2 regions of the Streptomyces sp. NPDC008086 genome follow, and region 2 is predicted to be linked to the other one. Evidence: riboswitches for the same ligand, from Rfam matches in the RefSeq annotation. Region 2 holds a riboswitch; the other holds the start of a gene.
The links. A riboswitch is a leader RNA that binds a small molecule or an ion and turns the genes downstream of it on or off. The one in region 2 is predicted to bind thiamine pyrophosphate.
Positions count from the first base shown of each region.

Region 1: linked by a shared signal. The riboswitch ahead of ACFZBP_RS40385 (thiamine ABC transporter substrate-binding protein) and the one ahead of thiO (glycine oxidase ThiO) in region 2 are both predicted to bind thiamine pyrophosphate.

Region 1 covers NZ_JBIBIA010000018.1:75,188-82,874, forward strand. The annotation lists gene ACFZBP_RS40370 (phosphatidate cytidylyltransferase) at 1-916, shown strand, start outside; gene ACFZBP_RS40375 (SRPBCC family protein) at 1,087-1,536, shown strand; gene rlmN (23S rRNA (adenine(2503)-C(2))-methyltransferase RlmN) at 1,646-2,752, shown strand; TPP riboswitch at 2,784-2,891, shown strand; gene ACFZBP_RS40385 (thiamine ABC transporter substrate-binding protein) at 2,971-4,056, shown strand; gene ACFZBP_RS40390 (ABC transporter permease subunit) at 4,032-5,699, shown strand; gene ACFZBP_RS40395 (ATP-binding cassette domain-containing protein) at 5,700-6,737, shown strand; gene ACFZBP_RS40400 (maleylpyruvate isomerase N-terminal domain-containing protein) at 6,763-7,560, shown strand; gene ACFZBP_RS40405 (LAETG motif-containing sortase-dependent surface protein) at 7,623-7,687, opposite strand, start outside.
Region 2 covers NZ_JBIBIA010000008.1:105,680-113,366, reverse strand. The annotation lists gene ACFZBP_RS27965 (hypothetical protein) at 1-918, opposite strand, end outside; gene metF (methylenetetrahydrofolate reductase [NAD(P)H]) at 976-1,899, opposite strand; gene thiE (thiamine phosphate synthase) at 2,136-2,795, opposite strand; gene ACFZBP_RS27950 (Rv2175c family DNA-binding protein) at 3,211-3,576, opposite strand; gene ACFZBP_RS27945 (NAD(P)/FAD-dependent oxidoreductase) at 3,646-4,875, opposite strand; gene ACFZBP_RS27940 (hypothetical protein) at 4,908-5,258, opposite strand; TPP riboswitch at 5,311-5,422, shown strand; gene thiO (glycine oxidase ThiO) at 5,420-6,622, shown strand; gene thiS (sulfur carrier protein ThiS) at 6,619-6,819, shown strand; gene ACFZBP_RS27925 (thiazole synthase) at 6,823-7,617, shown strand.

The DNA of each region.
Region 1 (7,687 bases), on a different contig from region 2:
GCGGCCGTACGACTCGCCGCAGGCGCGGCCCTTCGAGGCTTCGCCGCAGAATCCGGAGCCCATGCCCGACGCCCCGCAGCCGGCGCCCCAGCCGCAGAAGAAGAACGCGGGGCGTGACCTGGGTGCGGCCATAGGAGTCGGTGTCGCGCTCGGTGTCGTGATCGTTGCTTCGCTGTTCGTCGTCAAGGCCGTGTTCGTCGGTGTGGTCGCGGTCGCCGTCGTCGTGGGCCTGTGGGAGCTGACCAAGCGGCTCGAGGAGCGCAAGGGCATCAAGGCGCCCCTGGTCCCGCTCGCGCTCGGTGGCGCGGCCATGGTGATCGCCGGATATGTCCGGGGGGCCGAGGGCGCCTGGGTGTCGATGGCGCTGACCGCGCTGGCCGTACTGGTCTGGCGGATGACCGAGCCGCCGGAGGGCTACCTCAAGGACGTCACCGCGGGCGTGTTCGCGGCGTTCTACGTGCCGTTCCTGGCGACGTTCGTCGCGATGATGCTGACCGCCGACGACGGCGCCTGGCGTGTCCTGACGTTCCTGCTCCTGACCGTCGTCAGCGACACCGGGGCGTACGCCGTCGGCTGGCGCTTCGGCAAGCACAAGCTCGCTCCGCGCATCAGCCCCGGCAAGACCCGCGAGGGCCTGCTCGGAGCGGTGAGCTTCGCGATGGTGGCGGGCGCGCTGTGCATGCAGTTCCTCATCGACGACGGCAGCTGGTGGCAGGGCCTGCTCCTGGGCCTCGCGGTCGCGGCCAGCGCCACGCTGGGCGACCTCGGCGAGTCGATGATCAAGCGGGACCTGGGCATCAAGGACATGGGCACCCTGCTGCCGGGGCACGGCGGGATCATGGACCGGCTGGACTCGCTGCTGCCCACGGCGCCGGTGGTGTGGTTGCTGATGGTGCTGTTCGTGGGGTCCGGCTGACGGCTGGGCCGGTCCGGAGAGACACACCGAGGAGCCCCCGTTCTTGCCGAGCGGGGGCTCCTCGGTTCTCGCCGTGCCAGGGGCACGTGCGACGTGCGCGATGGTGCCCGAGGTCGTCCGGTGGGACGATTCCGGTGTACGCCCTCACCGCACCGGCAAAGGGGGTCGTCATGGCCATCATCCGAGAAATCATCGACGTCGACCGGCCACCCGGCGAGGTCTACGCGTATATCACCGACCCGTCCCACCTGCCGGAGTGGCAGCTGAGCGCAGTCTCCGCCGAACAGCTCGACGAAGGGCCGATCCAGACGGGCTCGCGGGTCCGGGTCACCCGGCGCGTCGGCAACCGGCAGGTGCCGATGACCGTGCAGTTCGACGAGCTCGACCCGCCGCACAGCTGGGACCTGCACGGTGTCGACGGTCCCGTCAGGCCCCGTACCCACGGTGAGATCGAGCCGCTCGACGACGGTCGCCGCTCCCGCGTGACGATCGACATCGACTTCGAAGGGCACGGCCTCGGCAAGGTCCTGGTACCCCTGGTCGTCCGCCCGCAGGTCCGCAAGGAACTCCCGCGCGACGAGCAACTCCTCAAGGACAGGCTGGAACGCCCGGCCGACTAGCCGTACCGCGCCCGGGTCCGTGGTGGAAGGCGCTGCACCTGGACGCCCGCGGGGCCCCTTCGTGGACCTGGAATTCCGTCGCAAGTTGATCTGCGACACTGGTACAGCCATGCCTAAGCCCGGAGAACTCACTTTCGTCGCCCCGCGCGGAGCCAAGAAGCCGCCGCGGCATCTTGCCGATCTCACGCCCGGTGAGCGTAAGGACGCTGTCGCCGCGATCGGGGAGAAGCCGTTTCGTGCCAAGCAGCTCTCGCAGCACTACTTCGCGCGGTACGCGCACGAGCCGGAGCAGTGGACCGACATCCCGGCCGGTTCGCGGGACAAGCTCCGCCAGGAGCTGTTTCCCGAGCTGATGACCGTCGTACGGCATCTGTCGACGGACCAGGGCGACACCCGCAAGACGCTGTGGCGGCTGTTCGACGGGACGCTCGTCGAGTCGGTGCTGATGCGGTATCCGGACCGGGTGACGATGTGCATCAGCTCGCAGGCCGGGTGCGGGATGAACTGTCCGTTCTGCGCCACGGGGCAGGCGGGTCTCGACCGGAATCTGTCGACCGCAGAGATCGTGCACCAGATCGTGGACGGGATGCGCGCGCTGCGGGACGGCGAGGTCCCCGGGGGGCCTGCGCGGCTGTCCAACATCGTCTTCATGGGGATGGGGGAGCCGCTCGCCAACTACAACCGGGTCGTGGGGGCCATCCGGCGGCTCACCGATCCCGAGCCGGACGGGCTGGGGCTGTCCCAGCGCGGGATCACCGTCTCGACCGTCGGGCTCGTGCCGGCCATCCACCGGTTCGCCGACGAGGGCTTCAAGTGCCGGCTCGCGATCTCGCTGCACGCGCCCGACGACGAGCTGCGCGACACCCTCGTCCCCGTGAACACGCGGTGGAAGGTGCGTGAGGTGCTCGAAGCCGGGTTCGAGTACGTCGCCAGGAGCGGACGGCGGCTGTCGATCGAGTACGCCCTGATCCGGGACATCAACGACCAGGCCTGGCGTGGTGACCGGCTCGGGCGGCTGCTCAAGGGCAAGCCCGTGCATGTCAATCTCATTCCGCTGAACCCGACTCCGGGATCCAAGTGGACCGCCTCCCGGCCCGAGGACGAGAAGGCGTTCGTCGAGGCCATCGCCGCGCACGGTGTGCCGGTGACGATCCGGGACACCCGTGGTCAGGAGATCGACGGGGCCTGCGGTCAGCTCGCGGCCACCGAGCGGTAATCTGAGCGCGTACACCCGTACGTACATCTTCATATTCCGACAGGGGAGCGCCACAGCGCTGAGAGTGCGGCAATCGGGCCGCAGACCCTCTGAACCTTGCCCAGGTCATTCTGGGTAGGAAGTTCGGTCATCACTCAAGCTGTTGCGCCCTGCCCGGGAGCCGAAGAGGCTCCCGGGCAGGGCCGCGTCTCTTCCTGGTCAACCCCAGGAGGAATCAAGTGAGCATCACCCGGAAGGCCACGGTCTTCGCCGTCGGGCTCGGCCTCGTCACGCTGTCCGCGTGCGGCTCGTCCGACTCCGGCAGCGGCAACTCCGAGGCCGAGAGCAAGACCGTGACCCTGGTCAGCCACAACTCGTGGGCCGTCTCCAAGGGCGTCCTCGCCGCGTTCGAGAAGCAGTCCGGCTACAAGGTCAAGGTCCTGGAGGACGGCGACGCCGGCCAGGCCGTGAACAAGGCGATCCTGACCAAGGACAACCCCCAGGGCGACGTCTTCTTCGGCGTCGACAACACCCTTCTCTCGCGGGCACTCGACAACGACCTGTTCCAGTCCTACGAGCCGAAGGGCGCCGACAGGATCGAGGCCCGGTACCGGGCCGACCAGGATCAGCACCGGGTCACCCCGATCGACACCGGCGACATCTGCGTCAACTACGACAAGGCCTACTTCAGCGAGCACGAGCTCGCCCCGCCGACGTCGTACGCCGACCTGGTCAAGCCCGCCTACAAGAACCTCCTCGTCACCGAGAACGCCTCCACCTCCTCGCCCGGCCTCGGCTTCCTGCTGGGCACCGCCGCCGAGTACGGCGACGGCGGCTGGGAGGGCTACTGGAAGAAGCTCAAGGCGAACGGCGTGAAGGTCGTCGACGGCTGGGAGCAGGCCTACAACGAGGAGTTCTCCGGTTCCGCGGGCGGCAAGAAGGCCAAGGCCGACCGGCCGCTCGTCGTGTCGTACGCCTCCTCGCCGCCCGCCGAGGTGATCTACGGCGACCCGAAGCCGACGACGGCGCCCACCGGGGTGGCCGAGGGCACCTGCTTCCGGCAGGTCGAGTACGCGGGCCTGCTCAGCGACGCCGGGAACACCGCCGGTGGCAAGGCGCTCCTCGACTTCCTGCTCACCAGGACGTTCCAGGAGGACATGCCGCTCAACATGTTCGTCTACCCGGTGGTGGAGGGCGCCAAGGTGCCCGAGGAGTTCACGAAGTACGGGCGGCAGGCCAAGAACCCCGAGACCATGGACCCGGCGAAGATCGCCGACAACCGTGACGACTGGGTCAAGTCGTGGACCTCGCTCGTACTGAAGTAAGGGCCCCGCGAAAGAGGGGCGCGGCGGTGCGGCTCGGCCTCATCGCCGTGCCTGTCGCGTTCTTCGCGGTCTTCTTCGCCTACCCCGTCGCCGCGATCGTGGCGCGCGGTCTCCAGGTCGACGGGGTGTGGCAGTTCGGGCGGATCACGGACGTCCTCGGGCAGTCCGACATCCGGCACGTCCTGTGGTTCACCACCTGGCAGGCGCTCGCCTCCACCGCGTTGACCCTGCTGATCGCGCTGCCCGGTGCGTACGTCTTCGCCCGCTTCGAATTCCCCGGCAAGCAGGTCCTGCGTGCCGTCGTCACCGTCCCGTTCGTGCTGCCGACGGTCGTCGTCGGTACGGCGTTCCTCGCGCTCCTCGGCCGCGGCGGACTCCTCGACGAGCTGTGGGGCGTACGGCTCGACACCACCGTGTGGGCGATCCTGCTCGCGCATGTCTTCTTCAACTACGCCGTCGTCGTACGGACGGTGGGCGGGCTGTGGTCCCAGCTCGACCCGCGGCAGGAGGAGGCTGCGCGGATGCTCGGGGCGTCCCGCTTCAGGGCCTGGCGGACCGTCACCCTGCCGGCCCTCGGGCCCGCCGTGGCCGCCGCCGCGCTCATGGTCTTCCTGTTCACCTTCACCTCCTTCGGTGTGGTGCAGATCCTCGGCGGCCCGACCTTCTCCACCCTGGAAGTGGAGATCTACCGGCAGACCTCGGAGATCTTCGACCTGTCCACCGCCGCCGTCCTGACGATCATCCAGTTCCTCGCGGTGGGCGCGATCCTCGCCGTGCACGCCTGGACGGTACGGCGGCGGGAGAGCGCCCTGCGTCTGGTGGATGCCTCGGTCACCGCGCGGCGGCCGCGCGGGGCGGGGCAGTGGGCGCTGCTGGCCGGGGTCCTGGCCGTCATCGTCGTACTCCTTCTGCTGCCGCTCGCCGTGCTGGTGCAGCGGTCGCTGGACGCCCCGGACTTCGGCTACTACCGGGCGCTGACCAGCGCCGACGGCGGGGTCTTCCTCGTCGCGCCGATCGAGGCGATCGGCAACTCCCTCCAGTACGCCGTCGTCGCCACGCTCATCGCGGTGCTGGTCGGCGGACTGGCGGCGGCCGCGCTGACCCGGCGGGACGCGGGACGGTTCGTCCGGGGATTCGACGCGCTGCTGATGCTGCCGCTCGGGGTGTCCGCGGTGACGGTCGGCTTCGGGTTCCTGATCGCCCTGGACGAGCCGCCGTTGGACCTGCGTGGCACCTGGATCCTGGTGCCGCTGGCGCAGGCGCTGGTCGGGGTGCCCTTCGTCGTACGGACCATGCTGCCCGTGCTGCGGGCCGTGGACCAGCGGCTGCGCGAGGCGGCCTCGGTGCTGGGGGCGTCGCCCTGGCGGGTCTGGCGTGAGGTGGATCTGCCGATGGTGCGGCGGGCGCTGCTGATCGCGGCCGGGTTCGCCTTCGCGGTGTCGCTCGGCGAGTTCGGGGCGACCGTGTTCATCGCCCGGCCCGACAACCCGACGCTGCCGGTCGCCGTGGCCCGGCTGCTGGGGCGGGCCGGCGAACTCAACTACGGCCAGGCGATGGCCCTTTCGACGGTGTTGATGGTGGTGTGCGCGGTGGCGCTGCTGGTGCTGGAGCGGCTTCGTACGGATCGGACGGGGGAGTTCTAGATGGCACAGGGTCCGCAGGGTCTGTTGAGTCTGGCGGGTGCGACCGTACGGTTCGGCGGGCGGCCCGTGCTGGACCGCGTCGACCTCGACGTCGCCGAGCACGAGATCGTGTGTGTGCTCGGGCCGAGCGGCAGCGGCAAGTCGACGCTGCTGCGGGCGGTGGCGGGGCTGCAGGCGCTCGACGCCGGGCGGGTGTCGCTCGACGGGCGGGACCAGGCAGCCGTGCCCGCGCACAGGCGGGGCGTGGGGCTGATGTTCCAGGACCATCAGCTGTTCCCGCAGCGCGACGTCGGCGGCAACGTGGCCTTCGGGGCGCGGATGCACGGCGCCTCGAAGGGCGAACAGGTCGAGCGGGTACGGGAGTTGCTGGACCTGGTCGGGCTTCCGGGCGCCGCCCGACGTGCCGTGGCGTCCCTCTCCGGCGGGGAACAGCAGCGGGTGGCGCTGGCCCGGGCGCTCGCGCCCCGGCCGCGGCTGCTGATGCTGGACGAGCCGCTGGGACAGCTCGACCGCTCGCTCAGGGAGCGGCTCGTCGTCGAACTCCGGGAGCTGTTCGGACGGTTGGGCACCACAGTGCTGGCCGTGACGCACGACCAGGGCGAGGCCTTCGCGCTGGCCGACCGGGTCGTGGTGATGCGGGACGGGCGGATCGCCCAGAGCGGGACGCCGCTGGAGGTGTGGCAGCGGCCCGTGGACGAGTTCGTGGCGCGCTTCCTCGGGTTCGACAACGTGGTCGAGGGCACCGTCGCCGGGGAGGCCGCGGACACGCCCTGGGGCAAGCTTGCGGTGGGCGACGGCGCCGCACAGGGGCCGCGGACGCTGCTCGTACGGCCGGCCGGCGTACGGCTCGTGGCCCCCGACGCGGGACTGCGCTGCACGGTCACCGCCCGCACCTTCAAGGGCACGCACGTCGCCGTGCACCTCCAGCCGGAGGGCGCGCCGCGCCTCGAGGCGGCATGCGCGCTGCGGGACGCGCCCGGGGTCGGGGACGCGGTCGGGGTGGAGTTCGACGCGGCCGAAATTGTCATGCTGGGCTGATCGTCCGACACATAGGGTGCGAGACATGATGCCGCTCCCGCACGATCGCTACTGTGACGAAATCGCCCATCAGGTCGGCCTGTTGAGGGCCGTGGTGACCTCCGGCGCCGACCTGTCCGCCACCGTGCCGACCTGCCCGGACTGGTCGCTGGAACAGCTCGTACGGCACACCGGCGGCGCCCTGCGCTGGGTCGAGCTGCTGGTGCGGAAGCGGGCGCAGGAGGAGGTCGCGGAGGAGCAGGTGCCCGAGGCGGGCGGCCCCGAGGGCGAGGGCGACGCCGCCGCGCTGGACGCCTGGCTCGCGGAGACCGGCGAGATGGTCGTCGCCGCGCTGCGGGAGGCCGGCCCGGACGCCAAGGTGTGGAGCTGGACCGGGGTGTGCAACGCCGGGTTCTGGGCCCGCCGTATGGCCCACGAGATCACGATCCACCGCGCGGACGCGACCCTCGCCGCCGGACTGCCGTACGAGGTGGCGCCGGACATCGCCGCCGACGCGATCGACGAGTGGCTGGAGATCGTGGAGTGGGCCCAGCGGACGCTGCCGGACGATCCCTCGCGGGAGCTGCGGAGGCCGGGCGGCAGTATTCATCTGCACGCCACCGACGGTCCGGCTGACGTGAATGCGGAGTGGCTGATCGACCTCTCCGAAGACGTCATCGGCTGGCGGCGCGGCCACGAGAAGGCGACCGTCGCGCTCCGCGGCACGCTCACCGCCGTGCTCCTGGCCTTCTACCGTCGACTGCCGCTGGACAGCCCGGAGTTGGAGGTCCTCGGCGAGCGGGAGTTGCTGGAGTTCTGGCTGGAGCGGGCGACCTTCGGCTGACAGGCGAGTGGCCCGCCCCCGGGAACGGGGACGGGCCACAAGGGTGTTGCTGTGCGGGCGGGTCAGCGGTCGCTGCTCGCCCCGCGACGGCGCAGGCCGAAGAAGACCGCGCCGCCACCGACGGCGA
Region 2 (7,687 bases):
CTGCTGCTCCGGCGGGAGTTCGCCGCCGTACGCCTCGTCGGTGCGCTGCTGCGGGACCCAGACGCCGCCGGGCGGGGTCTCGCCGTAGGTGCCGGTGCCGGTGGCGTACTGGTCCTGGGCGTAGCCCTGCTGTCCGTACTGCTGCTGGCCGTAGGCGTCGTACGAGGCGTCGCCGTAGGTCTGGGCGCCGATGTACGGGTCGGAGTAGGCGGCGTACTGCTGCTGGCCGGTGGCGTCGTAGCCGTACTGCTGCTGGTCGTAGCCGGAGTAGCCGGTGTCGTATCCGTAGCCCTGGTCGGCCGTGGCGTACTGGTCCTGGGGCTGGCCGGCCGCGTAGTTCTGGTCGGCGGCGGCGTAGGCCGCGTCGTTGTATATGCCGTACGAGCCGGTGTCCTCCGGGAGGGGCTGCGGCTCGTAGACGGAGGTCGTCTCCGCGGCCGTGGTCCGGTCCGGGCGGGAGGGGGTGAAGACGTCGTCGCGGTCGTAGTCGTCCTGGCCGCCGTAACCGGCGTCGCCCCTGCCGTAGTTGGCGTCGTCCCGACCGTAGTTGGCGTCGTCGCCCGCGAAACCGCCGGTCGCCTCGAGGTCGGAGACCTCCAGGGTCGGCTCCTGGCGGTCCGGTTCGCCGCGGCGGCGCTTGGCGGCGGTCAGCGGGCCGAGGGCCGGGGCGGAGACGGCCCAGCCGGCCGAGAAGCCGCGGCGGAACGACAGCGTGACGTAGGTCTGGCCGACCGCGAACGCCGCCGCGCCCAGACCGATGACGATGACGGACGGGATCAGCACCCCGACCACGACGCCGAGGAAGCCGACGAAGGCGAGCAGCCGCCAGCGCAGCCGCGCCTTGTACTGCAACAGCACTTCGCCCAACAGCCACAGCGCGACCACGCCGAACGCGATGTAGAGGACCGTCCAGCCCATGTACGCCCCTCTCCCAGTGGCCGCCTACGCAGTGTGACGTATATCAGGACGGCCGGTCTAGGCCTGCGGTGGGTGGTGCAGGCCCAGGTTCTCGTAGATTTCCAGCGTCGCCGTGGAGTTGTTGAGCGTGATGAAGTGCAGTCCGGGCACTCCCTCGGCCAGCAGCCGTGCGCAGAACTCCGTGGCGAACTCGATGCCAATGGAGCGTACAGCCGCCGGATCGTCCTTTGCTGTGAGGATCCGCTCTTTCAGGGCGGCCGGGAAGGAGGCGTTGGTGAGGGACGGGATCCGCTCCAGCGTCCTTACGCTGGCGATCGGCATGATCTCCGGAATGATCGGGGTGTCGCAGCCGGCGGCCGAGACACGGTCGCGCAACCGCAGGTAGTCCTCGGGTTCGAAGAACATTTGCGTGATCGCGTAGTCCGCGCCGGCCCGGCACTTGTCGACGAAGTGACCGACGTCCGTCTCCCAGTCGGCGGAGCGCGGGTGCATCGCCGGGAAGGCCGCGACGCCCACGCAGAAATCTCCGGACGCCTTGATCAGTTCGACGAGTTCGGCGGCGTAGGTCAGGCCCCGCGGGTGGCGCACCCAGTCGCCGAGCGGGTCGCCGGGTGGGTCACCGCGCAGCGCCAGCATGTTGCGGATCCCGGCGTCGGCGTACTGGCCGATGATGTTGCGCAGGTCGGCGACCGAGTGGTCGACGGCGGTGAGGTGCGCGATCGGGGTGAGCGTGGTGTCCGAGGCGATGGCCTCGGTCGCCTTGACCGTGCCCGCGCGGGTGGAGCCGCCCGCGCCGTACGTCACGGAGACGAAGTCGGGTCCGACCGCCTCGACCCGGCGCAGCGCGTTCCACAGGTTCCGCTCGCCCTTCGGGGTCTTGGGCGCGTAGAACTCGAAGGAATACGTCGTCTTGCCGGTCGCGAGCATCTCGCGCACGGTACGAGCGTGGTCCGACCTGATGGATGCGGTGCCGAGGGCCATACTCGCAGGTTAGCCAGGGGTCCTCGGTCCCCCAACCGGGCGCCGGACATTTGCCGGAATTGTCGGGTTGTTGTCCACGCCTTGGACAACAACGGGCCACAGAGCAACATCACCGGGGCCGGACGGAGCCCCGGGACCGTGAACCGCCACGACACTGACCACTGGCTGAGACGGGCCAGAGCAAAAGGTGAGACGCGGTTCCCTGATGAATCCGCTGCGGCGCCGCGACGCCGCGTCTACGCCTGCCGCAGCCGCTTAGCGAACTCCGCCGCCGCCTCCGCCGGGTCGGCCGCCTCGGTGATCGCCCGTACGACGACGACACGGCGGGCGCCCGCCTCCAGCACCTCGTCGAGGTTGGTCAGGTCGATGCCGCCGATGGCGAACCAGGGGCGGTCCGTGCCGAGCGCGGCGGTGTGGCGGACCAGGTCGAGGCCGGGGGCGTGGCGGCCGGGCTTGGTGGGGGTCGGCCAGCAGGGGCCGGTGCAGAAGTAGTCCACGCCCTCCTGGACCGCGGCCGCGGAGGCCTCCGAATCGGCGTGCGTCGAGCGGCCGACGAGGACGTCGTCGCCGAGGATCGCGCGGGCGGCGGGGACGGGGAGGTCGCCCTGGCCGAGGTGGAGTACGTCGGCGCCCGAGGTGTGGGCCACGTCGGCACGGTCGTTGACCGCGAGCAGCTTGCCGTGCCGGGCGCAGGCGTCGGCGAACACCTTCAGGTGCTCCAGTTCCTCGGCCGCCTCCATGCCCTTGTCCCGCAGCTGCACGATGTCGACCCCACCGGCCAGCACGGCGTCGAGGAACTCCGCGAGGTCGCCCTGCCGCCTACGGGCGTCGGTGCAGAGATAGAGCCGGGCGTCGGCGAGCTGGGCGCGGGCGGTGCCTGCGGCGGTGTCGGACATGCGGGAGCCCCCTGTGATCGGGTTGCCGGGCGGATGACGTCGGGCCGGTGCCGGACGGTGGCACGGTATCCGGAGCGGCACGGTACCTGGGGGACGGCGCGGGGGATGTGGCCGCGGGCGGGGCCGCGGCTGGCGAGCGGGGGCTGGCCTGCGGCTGCGGCTGCGGCTGCGGCTGCGGCTGCGGCTGCGGCTGCGGCTGCGGCTGCGGCTGCGGCTGCGGCTGCGGGACCCTGCCTCGGGGCAGGGCAGCTCACCGACGCACAGGCCGGGCCGGCAGGCGCTCTGCCTCACGCGCCTCGCTGGGGCGCGCCCGAGGCAACGTCGCGGCCTTGCCGCCCACGGCCGCGGTCACCCGCAGCCGTGGCCCGCAAGGCCCGGCCCGTACGCCGGACGGTGTTCGGATCAGTTGATGGGGTCAGACGGCGAGCGCCTGGGCGCGGCGCTTCACCTCCGTGCCGCGATTCTCGCTGAGGGCCTGTGCGGGGGTGCCCGGCAGGCTCTCGTCGGGGGTGAAGAGCCACTCCAGCATCTCTTCGTCGGTGAAGCCGTCGTCCCGCAGCAGTGTCAGGGTCCCGGACAGGCCCTTGACGACCTTGTCCCCGTCGATGAAGGCGGCAGGGACGTGCAGCGCGCGGTTCTCACCACGGCGTACGGCGATGAGCTGGCCCTCCTTGACCAGCTGCCGCACCCGCGTCACCTCGACATCGAGCATCTCTGCGATGTCGGGCAGGGTGAGCCAGGCGGGGACGAGAGCATCGATCTTTGCGTCAATCTCGGTCACGGGAACAAGCCTGCCATCTGCCACTGACAGTCGGAAGCCAGCCCGGTCCACCCGGGCGAGGCCGACGCGCTACACCGTCGCCGCCTTCATCGGCCTGGCCGGGTCCACCAGCAGCTCCGCGTTCATCTGCGTGCCCGCCTCGATCAGCCGCCGCCCCTGCGCCAGGTCCCTCGGCCGGCCCACCGCCAGCAGGGCGACGAGCCGTTCGCCCCGCAGCCAGCAGACCGTCCAGGCGGGCCCCGACGGGTCGCCGCGCCACAGCAACGTGTCGGCGGCGCCGTGATGGCCGGCGTACTGGACGAAACGGCCGAACTGCTCGGACCAGAAGTACGGCACGGGGTCGTAGACGGCGGAGGTCTCGCCGAGGATGTTCGCGGCGACCGTACGAGGGCCCTGGAGCGCGTTGTCCCAGTGGTGGACCAGCAGGCGCTCGCCATACCTTCCCGAAGGGAAGGAGGCGCAGTCGCCGACCGCGTAGACGTCCGGCACGGAGCTGCGCAGCCGGTCGTCGGCCAGGACCTCGCCGTGCGCTCCGAGTTCGATGCCCGAGCCGGTCAGCCAGGCCGTGGCGGGGCGGGCCCCGATGCCGACCACGACGGCGCCCGCGGGCAGCCGCGAGCCGTCGTCGAGGATCACCGCGCCGGGCTCGACGCGCTCCACGCGCGCGTGCGTACGCAGCACCGCCCCGCTGTCCTCGTACCAGGTGGTCATCGGCGCGGCCACCTCCGCGGGCAGCGCCCCCGCGAGCGGCCGGTCGGCGGCCTCCACGACGGTCACCGCACAGCCCGCCTCGCGCGCGGCCGTGGCGAACTCCGCGCCGATCCAGCCCGCGCCGACGACCACGATGTCGTGCTGCCGCGCGAGGACCGGCCGCAGCCGCTCGGCGTCGTCCAGGGTGCGCAGCAGATGCACACCGGGCACGCCCTCGGCGCCCGGGAGCCGGATCGGTTCGGCGCCGGTGGCGAGGACGAGGACGCCGTACGGGACGGGCCCGGCCTCGGTGTCCAGTTCGTGGTCGGCGGGGCGCACGCCCAGCACCTCGCGCCCCAGCCGCAGTTCGATGCCGAGCGCCTCGAAGTCGACGTCGAAGGCGGAGCCCTCGGCCTTGCCGAGCAGGACGGCCTTGGACAGGGGCGGCCGGTCGTACGGCTGGTGGGGTTCGGCGCCGATCAGGGTGACGGTCCCGGCGAAGCCCCGCTCCCGCAGGGCGACCGCCGTCTGCACCCCGGCCATGCCCGCGCCGGCGATGACCACGTGGGGCGTCGGTGACGTGCCCCGTTCCTGCGTCTGCTCGCTCACCTGATCACCATAGACAAGTGACGGTGCGTCAGTCATGGGGCGTGCTCGGTGACCTGCTCCACAACGCTGGTTCCCGAGCCGTCCTGCGACTCCCACTCCCACGTCTCGTCCAGTCGCACCCGCCCGTCCGGCAGCTCGACCACCGTCGACACACAGTGCCCCGACGACGTCGTCCCGTCCCGCTTCAGCTGCACGTACCGGAAGTCCAGCCGGTCGCCGTCCCGGGTGCCCACCAGGTGCCCGCGCACGACGTCCCCGCCGGCGTACTCGGCCCAGATCTCGCCGTCCTTCTCGTGGTACCTGAACCGGGTGCGGGTACCCACCTGACCTGGGGCTTGGTCGGCCACGGGGGCGAGGACGAGACCGTCGAGCGAGCGGGGCACGGGCGGAGGCTCCCTTACTGAGACTTACGGCGGCGGGCTAGGGTGGCCAACGTAGAGCACTCGCGGGAGCCCGGACGCACCGGGCTGAGAGGGAGGCTGGCGGCCTCCGACCGTACGAACCTGATCCGGGTCATGCCGGCGAAGGGAGGGGCTGGACGCCCATGTCGCGTACGCGAACGTCAGACGTCCTCGTCATCGGGGGCGGGATCATCGGCCTGGTCACGGCGTGGCGGGCCGCGCAACGCGGGTTCACGACGGCCGTCGTGGATCCGGAGCCGGGCGGCGGAGCCGCCCAGGTGGCCGCGGGGATGCTGGCCGCGGTCACGGAACTGCACTACGGCGAGCAGACCCTGCTCGGCCTGAACCTGGCCTCGGCCCGCCGCTACCCGGACTTCGCGGCCGAGCTCACCGACGTCACCGGCCACGACCTCGGCTACCGCCGGTGCGGCACGCTCGCCGTGGCCCTGGACGCCGACGACCGCGCCCACCTGCGCGAACTGCACGCCCTGCAACGCCGGTCGGGGCTGGACTCCGAGTGGCTGTCGGGGCGTGAGTGCCGGCGCCTCGAGCCGATGCTCGCGCCGGGCGTGCGCGGCGGGCTCCGGGTGGACGGCGACCACCAGATCGACCCGCGGCGGCTGGCCGGGGCGCTGGTGGCCGCGTGCGAGCGGGCCGGGGTCGTCGTCCACCGCACCCGGGCCGAGCGCCTGGACGTCGTGCGGGACCGGGCGGCCGGAGTCACCACGACGGGCGGTGCCCAGCTCGGGGCCGGCCAGGTGGTCCTCGCGGCCGGCAGCCTCAGCGGGCGCCTCGCGGGCGTCCCGGACGACGTACTGCCGCCGGTGCGCCCCGTGAAGGGGCAGGTGCTGCGGCTGACCGTGCCGAAGCGGTACGCGCCGTTCCTGAGCCGGACCGTGCGGGCCGTGGTGCGGGGCAGCCAGGTGTACCTGGTGCCGCGCGAGAGCGGGGAGCTGGTCGTCGGGGCGACTAGCGAGGAGCTGGGCTGGGACACGACGGTGACCGCGGGCGGGGTGTACGAGCTGCTGCGCGACGCCCACGAGCTGGTGCCCGGCATCACGGAACTGCCGCTCACCGAGACCCGCGCGGGCCTGCGCCCCGGCTCCCCCGACAACGCGCCGCTGCTCGGCCCGACCGAGCTGGCGGGGTTCTCGCTGGCCACCGGGCACTACCGCAACGGCGTGCTGCTCACGCCGGTCACCGGCGACGCCATGGCCCATGTCCTGACCACCGGTGAACTCCCGGACGAGGCCCGTCCGTTCACGCCGAAGCGTTTCTCTCCCGCCTCGCTGACGGAGCACGCCGCTCTCACGCGGCACACCGCACTCACGGAGCAGCCCGCATGAACATCTCCCTCAACGGGGAGCGGCGAGAGGTCGCTCCCGGTACGGCCCTCGACGTCGCGGTACGGATGCTCACCGCGGCGCCCTCCGGAGTGGCCGCCGCCCTCAACGAAACCGTCGTCCCGCGCGCGCAGTGGCCGTCGACGTCCCTCTGCGAGGGGGACCGCGTCGAGGTCCTCACCGCCGTCCAAGGAGGCTGAACCATGGCCGACGATCCCTTTGTCATCGGCGACACGTCCTTCACGTCCCGGCTGATCATGGGCACGGGCGGGGCGCCCAGCCTGGAGGTCCTGGAGCGGGCGCTGGTGGCGTCCGGCACGGAGCTGACCACGGTCGCGATGCGGCGGGTGGACCCTTCGGTGCACGGCTCCGTGCTCTCGGTCCTGGAGAAGCTCGGGATCCGGGTGCTGCCGAACACGGCGGGGTGCTTCACAGCCGGAGAGGCCGTGCTGACGGCCCGCCTCGCGCGCGAGGCGCTCGGTACGGATCTGGTGAAGCTGGAGGTCATCGCCGACGAGCGGACGCTGCTGCCGGACCCGATCGAGTTGCTGGACGCCGCGGAGACCCTGGTGGACGACGGGTTCACGGTGTTGCCGTACACGAACGACGACCCGGTGCTGGCGCGGAAGCTGGAGGACGTGGGCTGTGCGGCGATCATGCCGCTCGGCTCCCCGATCGGGTCGGGGCTCGGCATCCGCAACCCGCACAACTTCCAGTTGATCATGGAGCACGCGCGCGTGCCGGTGATCCTGGACGCGGGCGCCGGTACGGCGTCGGACGCGGCGCTGGCGATGGAGCTGGGGTGCGCGGGCGTGATGCTCGCCTCGGCGGTGACGCGGGCGCAGGAGCCGGTGCTGATGGCCGACGCGATGCGGCACGCGGTGGAGGCGGGGCGGCTCGCGTACCGGGCAGGACGGATTCCGAAGCGGCACTTCGCGCAGGCGTCGTCTCCTGCGGAGGGCCTGGCCGTGTTGGATCCGGAGCGTCCTGCGTTCTGAGCCGCGTCGCGGTCCCCACTGCTCGGCCACTCGCGCACCACCCGTTTCCAGTCGGTCAAGCGGTCGAACT